DNA from 2 places in the Mesorhizobium sp. RSR380A genome. Region 2 is predicted to be linked to the other one. Evidence: predicted binding sites of a transcription regulator. Region 2 holds the regulator's gene; the other holds the start of a gene.
The links. Region 2 encodes LexA, which represses DNA repair genes until DNA is damaged. Its sites were predicted from a motif close to TGTTCNNNNTGTGTTCNG; they were not measured.
Positions count from the first base shown of each region.

Region 1: ACYG9Z_RS03920 (ATP-dependent helicase) is a predicted target of LexA. The motif match lies at 2,153-2,170, and genes of this name have one in related genera.

Region 1 covers NZ_JBTTIB010000001.1:787,966-791,377, forward strand. The annotation lists gene ACYG9Z_RS03915 (glucose/quinate/shikimate family membrane-bound PQQ-dependent dehydrogenase) at 1-1,926, opposite strand, end outside; gene ACYG9Z_RS03920 (ATP-dependent helicase) at 2,211-3,412, shown strand, end outside.
Region 2 covers NZ_JBTTIB010000001.1:5,685,088-5,688,499, forward strand. The annotation lists gene ACYG9Z_RS27635 (ComEC/Rec2 family competence protein) at 1-1,417, shown strand, start outside; gene lexA (transcriptional repressor LexA) at 1,411-2,193, opposite strand; gene ACYG9Z_RS27645 (GntR family transcriptional regulator) at 2,399-3,163, opposite strand; gene kynU (kynureninase) at 3,332-3,412, shown strand, end outside.

The sequences.
Region 1 (3,412 bases), 4.9 Mb from region 2:
CACGCCGAGCGGCGACAGGAACGGCCCCATCACCACCGCATAGGGTGCGCCCTCATTGCGGTTCAGCCCCTGCTCGCTGCCGCGCCCCTCATCCGGGGGCGGCACCTGGTCGCGCGGAATGAGCTGCGATTTGAACGCCAGATAGGTCGGCATGCCGAACATCACCTGCCGCACCGGATCGACGGCGACACCGCCCCAGTTGAAGGTGCCGAAATTACCGGGATAGACCAGCGAGCCCTGCACCGATGGCGGGGTATAGCGGCCCTCGTAGCGCAGACCCTGGAATTCGATCCGGCAGGCCAGCTGGTCGAACATGGTGATGCCCCACATGTCGGCGCCGGTCAGCGGCCTCGGATTGAAGGAGAGATCCGAGACCGGCTGCGTCGGCGACGTGTGATCGCCCTCGACAGCGCCGCCCGGCGCCGGCACTTCCTTGATCGGGATGATCGGCTCGCCGCTGCGCCGGTCGAGCACGTAGAGGTCGCCCTGCTTGGTCGGTCCAACCAGGCCCGGAACGACGCCGGCAGCGGTGGTGATGTCGACCAGGGTCGGCTGTGCCGGCACATCCATGTCCCAGAGGTCGTGATGCACGGTCTGCCGCACCCAGCGCACTTGTCCGGTGGCCAGATCGAGCGCGGTGATCGAGGAGGAAAACTTCTCGACATTGGCGCTGCGGGCCATCCCGAGCTGGTCCGGCGTCTGGTTGCCGAGCGGCACATAGAGCAGGCCGAGCTTCTCGTCGGCGCTTGCCGTCGACCACATGTTGGGCGAGTTGTGGGTGTAGGTCTGGCCTGCCGCCAGCGGCGTTGTCTGGTCCGGATTGCCGGAATCCCAGTTCCACACCAGGGCGCCGGTGTCGACGTCGAAGGCCCGGATGACGCCGGACGGCTCTTGCGTCGAATAATTGTCGTTGACCGCGCCGCCGATGATGATCTTGCCGCCGGCAATCAGCGGCGCCGAGGTCGAGTAATAATAGCCCGACTTCGGATACGGCATGTTGGTCAACAGATTGAGCGTGCCGGCCTCTGCGAAGGACGGGCAGACCTGGCCGTTGGCGGCGTCGAGCGCGATCAGCCGCGCATCCGAGGTCGGCAGATAGACGCGCGTCGCGCAAGGCTGGCCGGCGGCGATCTTGGCATCGGCATAATAGGACACGCCGCGGCAGGTCTGGTGCTGGCGGTCCTTGTCGAGCTTGATCTTGGGATCGAAACGCCATTTCTCCTTGCCGGTGGCGGCATCGATGGCGATGGCGAAATTGTGCGGCGTGCAGATATAGAGCGCGTCGCCCACCTTCAGCGGCGTCACCTGATAGGTGGTTTCGCCGACATCGTCCGGCCCTTTCACGTCGCCGGTCTGGTATGTCCAGGCCGGCTGCAATTTGGCGACATTGTCGGGCGTGATCTGGTCGAGCGGCGAATAGCGCTGGCCAAATTGCGTGCGGCCGTAGAAGTGCCATTCACCCGGAGGCACGTTGCCGCCGAGATCGGCAGTCGGCGTCACCTTGTCGGCGCTGAGGTCGCCGGCGATGTCCTTGGGATCGGCCGTCATGGAATAACCGGCGACGGCGAGCGAAGCGAGCACGGCCAGAATGAGCGGCGCTCGCGCGTCGGGGCCGGTCAGGCCCCGCCTTGCCCAAGGCGTCAGCAGCCACAGCGCCAGAAGCACGATGATGCCGCCGCGCGGTCCGAGTTCCCACCAGTCGAAGCCGATTTCCCACACCGCCCAGGCCAGCGTGCCGAGCACGATCGCCGCGTAGAGCCAGAGCGCCGTCGATTTGCGCCGGAAGAGCAGCCATGCGGCGATGAGGAAGGCGAGACCGGTGACGACATAGTACCAGCTGCCGCCCAGCATCGCGAGCCAGACGCCGCCGCCGCCAAGTGCGAGGCCGATGAGGAACAGGATGAGGGAGGTGATGACGACAGCCAAGACGATACTCCTTCGACTGATGCGCTTTGCAGCGCCTCACGGGCAGCCGCCCCTGCCCTGTCGCCAGCTTTCTCCCCCAGGCCGCGTGTGTCAAGCTGGCCCTGCCAGCATAAGGCGAGAGCAAACGCTCGACTTCATTCCGCTCCCACGCTGCAGCACCTCCACGACATTGTCGGGCGTCGGGACGATGAAATTCGCACTGCGCCCCAGAATCTCACTTCCAAACCAGAACAAAACGTAGACACTTCTGGTCTTTCGCTCCCGAATCACTACATTCGGGGGAGATGTCCGGCTTTGCGGAAGACATGCCCTTTTTCGACGAACCCAATGCGCGGCCCGCGGCCCCGTCGGGCATAGCCGCGCGCGCCATGGCGGCCCGCAGCGGACCCAACAGCGCACCCGATTATCTCAACGGCCTCAACCCCGAGCAGCGGCTGGCGGTGGAAACCACCGAAGGCCCGGTCCTGGTGCTGGCCGGCGCCGGCACCGGCAAGACCCGCGTGCTGACCACCCGCATCGCCCATATCCTGGCCACCGGCAGGGCTTTCCCCTCGCAGATCCTGGCAGTGACCTTCACCAACAAGGCCGCGCGCGAGATGAAGCAGCGCATCGGCCATCTCGTCGGCGAAGCCGTCGAGGGCATGCCGTGGCTCGGCACCTTCCACTCCATCGGCGTCAAGCTCTTGCGCCGCCACGCCGAGCTGGCCGGGCTCAAATCCGATTTCACCATCCTCGACACCGACGACGTCGTACGGCTGATCAAGCAGCTGATCCAGGCCGAAGGCCTCGACGACAAGCGCTGGCCGGCCAAGCAGTTCGCGCAGATGGTCGACGGCTGGAAGAACAAGGGCCAAGGCCCCGCCGACATTGCCGAGGGCGACGCCCGCAGCTTCGCCAACGGCAAGGGCCGGGAACTCTACAAGGCCTATCAGGAGCGGCTGAAAACCCTGAACGCCTGCGACTTCGGCGATCTGCTCTGCCACCCTATCCGCATCTTCCGCGCCAATCCGGACGTGCTGAAGGACTACCACAAGCGCTTCAAATACATCCTCGTCGACGAGTACCAGGACACCAACACCGCGCAATACATGTGGCTGCGGCTCCTGGCGCAAAGACCTACCTCCCCCTCGATGGGGGAGGTCGCGCCGCGTAGCGGCGCGGGTGGGGGTGGCAGCGCCGGCGCCAGTCACCCCTCCCCGCCGCTTCGCGGCGACCCTCCCCATCCAGGGGAGGGTAAAGCGCGCTCGGCCGAAGGCCGCAAGCCCGACCAGGCGTCCGAGCCGTTGCGAGGCGACTCCCGCGACGCCGAAGGCGCGCAAAAAAGAGGGGGCGGAGGGCCTGTGCCGGCAGGCGCGGAACGGCCCGTGAGCGAAAACAAAGTCAACATCTGCTGCGTCGGCGACGACGACCAGTCCATCTATGGCTGGCGTGGCGCCGAGGTCGACAACATCCTGCGCTTCGACAAGGATTTCCCGGGCGCCACCAT
Region 2 (3,412 bases):
CATGGCGCTGGTTGCCGGCACCATCATGGCGTTGCTGCGTGGCGCCTTTGCGCTGTTTCCCGATTTCTCTTCGCGCCGCCCAGTCAAGAAATATGCAGCAGTGGCAGCACTCGTCTCCATCGCCGCCTATCTCGTCATTTCAGGCGTCGTGGTTGCCGCCGAGCGCAGCTTCATCATGCTGGCGGTCATGCTTGTCGCCGTGCTGTTTGATCGCGCCGCACTCACCATGCGCAATCTGGCGATCTCCGCCATTGCCGTCATCCTGATGTCGCCGCACGAGGTGGTCGGTCCCAGCTTCCAGATGTCGTTTGCTGCCACCGCCGCCCTTGTCGGCGCCTATGCCGGCTGGGCCGATTACCGCGCCGACAAGGTGAGAACGCCGCCGGCAAAGCGCTCCTTCGTCGGCTTCCTGTCGCGAAAATTCGCGCTGGCCATGGGCGGCCTCGCCATGACCTCGATCATCGCCGGCAGTGCAACCTTGCTGTTCGCCATCTGGCATTTTCAGCGTGTGTCGCCGCTCAGCCTGATCGCCAATCTGGCCGTGATGCCGATTGTTTCGTTGATCGTCATGCCTTTTGCCGTGCTCAGCGCACTGGCGATGCCGTTCGGCGCCGACGGGCCGTTCCTCTATGTGATGGGCAAGGGTCTGATGGCGATGATCGCTATATCGGCCTGGATTTCCGAGCGCTCGCCGGTCGACGCCGTCGGGCTGATCTCCATCCGCTCGGTGCTGTTGGTGGCGGTCGCCCTCGTCATCGCCACCATGGCCACCACCTGGCTCAGGTTGGCGGCCGTGCCTTTCGCGCTGGCCGGCCTGTTGACGGTGCCGCAGGTGCTTACGCCCGACGTGCTCATATCCGAGGATGCGCATCTGGTGGCCATGCCGATCGGTGGCGGCGAACTCGCCCTCAACCGCGAACGCTCCAACGAATTCACCACGGACAATTGGAAACGGGCGCTGCGGGCCGAAACCATTATCCCACCTGAGATTTTCGAGTCAACAGATACGCGGTTCGATCTCGATCCGCTCGATCTGCCGCCCGGCTCGCCCTTCTATTGCACCGGCGATCTCTGTATCGCCCGGCACCCTTCCGGAGCCATTGTAGCGCTTGCGAAAGACCGCAAGACGGCGCGGCCGGCCTGTGCCTTCGCGAGCCTGATCGTCATCGATGACGCCACCGCCTACAATCCGTGCCGCGACCCGCTGGTGCTGGTCGTGACGAAGAAACAGCTGGCCCGCGACGGCAGCGCCGCCGTCTTCTTCGATCCGCAATCGGCAGCTGCAGCGCCAACCATCCGCTTCGCCGTCGACAAGCCGTATCGCCCCTGGCACGAGCAACGCCGCTTCTCCCGCGAAGCGCGCGGCCTGCCGCCTTACAACCAGCGTGAAAAGTACAAACCCAAGCCGGCTCAGTAGCGCCGGATCAATCCGACAAGCTTGCCCTGCACCTTCACCCTGTCCGGTCCAAAAATGCGGGTCTCGTAGGCCGGGTTGGCGGCTTCCAGGGCGATCGAGGCGCCCTTGCGGCGGAAGCGTTTCAGGGTCGCTTCCTCATCGTCGACCAACGCCACCACGATCTCGCCGGGGCTGGCTGTGTCGGCATTGCGGATGATGACCGTGTCGCCATCGAAAATGCCGGCCTCGATCATCGAATCGCCCTTGACCTCGAGCGCGTAGTGTTCGCCGCCCATGATCATATCGGGCGGCACCGAGATCGAATGGGTCTGATGCTGGATGGCGTCGATCGGCACGCCGGCGGCGATGCGTCCCATAACCGGGATTGAAATCGCGGAAACGGCATCGTCATTGCCGGCCGACATCGAACGCGACGGCGAGCCCGGCTTGATCTGGCGGCCGAGACCGCCTTGGCCCAACGCGCCTTGTCCTTGGCCGCCTTGCCCTTGGCCGGTTTGACCAAGACTGCCCTGAATGACGCTCGGCGAAAACTTCCTCGCCGCATTGAGGCCTGGTGCGATCGAGTCGGGCAGCCGCAGCACTTCCAGCGCGCGCGCCCGGTTCGGCAGCCGGCGAATGAAACCGCGCTCCTCAAGCGCCGTGATCAGGCGGTGGATGCCGGACTTGGAGGCGAGGTCGAGCGCTTCCTTCATCTCGTCGAAGGACGGCGGGATTCCGCTCTCCTTCAGGCGTTCATGGATGAACATCAGAAGCTCATGTTGTTTGCGCGTCAGCATCGCGGCCCCCAAGGGTTCTGAAACCAGAATCAGAAAAAACAAACCCAGAACAAACACTATCTGTTCCAGTTGTGTTCCGCAACCTTTTAAAGTTTAATGAATGTGTTGACGTTTTGTTCAGCGTAACGTTCGGCGCTGCGAGCGCCGCCTGCGCCCAGTTGCCAGCAACGGGGTGAAACGAAGACAAAGTGCCCTGCGTCGTCGGCTACGATCGCCGCTTCCTTTTCGGACGGGGCTGCGCAGCATCCGCGCGGGGTTCTCTCTGGGCATAGACCCGCAGCGTGTAGCCGATGTGAGCGGTCATCAGAGTTTTCGCACGTTCGACGTCGCGATCGAGGGCCGCTTCCATCAGGGCGGTATGGTGTTCGATCGCCACGGCGTCGCGCAGGGCCGCCACGGCCTTCCGGTGTCCGTCCGTGCGGCCGGCGGCGGCGCGCAGCGTCGGGGCCAGACCCAGAAAGCGGTGATGGCGATGCAATTGGTCGGAAATCGTTGCATTGAAGCGCAGCAGCCAGCTGGATGTCGCGGCACTGAGCAGCGCCGCATGGAAGGCATCGTGTTTTTCGTACCACGCGTCGACCGCATCATCCGATGGATCGTCGAGAACAGACCCGCACCGTGAGAGACGATAGTGGGCGGCAACGACCGCGTCTTCCCACTCACGGTCGCCCTTCTCGATCGATTCCACCAGCAGGGGCAGTTCGACCACCAGCCGCGCACGTGCCAAATCCTCGAGCTCCGCCCGAGAGACGGGAGCGACCGCAAACCCGCGGTTGCTGATGGCGGTCACAAGCCGTTCCGCCTCCAGCCGCGACAGCGCCTCGCGCAACGGCGTCCAGCCGATGCCGTAGGTGTTGCGCAGCGTGCTCAGCTTCAACGGCGCGGCAGGCGCCAGCCGGGTCGCAAGAATATCGCGCCTGAGCAGGCGATAGGCCACTTCCGTCTTCGAGGTCTGCTCGTCATCCAGCATCGTGATCCATCAGACATAAACGCTCGGGCGGATCATTATATATCAAAGCCTTTCAATGGGTGAATTATATATAATGTTTGACAGTTCAAGGGCGACCACTCAAGATCGCCGGCATGTTTGGGCGGCAGGCTCCGCCGCGCGCGTTTGTCCATGGAGGGGCGCCGGATCATGAGCACGACACCCGATCTCGCTACAATCGAAGCAATGGATGCCGCCGATCCGCTGCGCTCCATGCGTGAACGCTTTGTC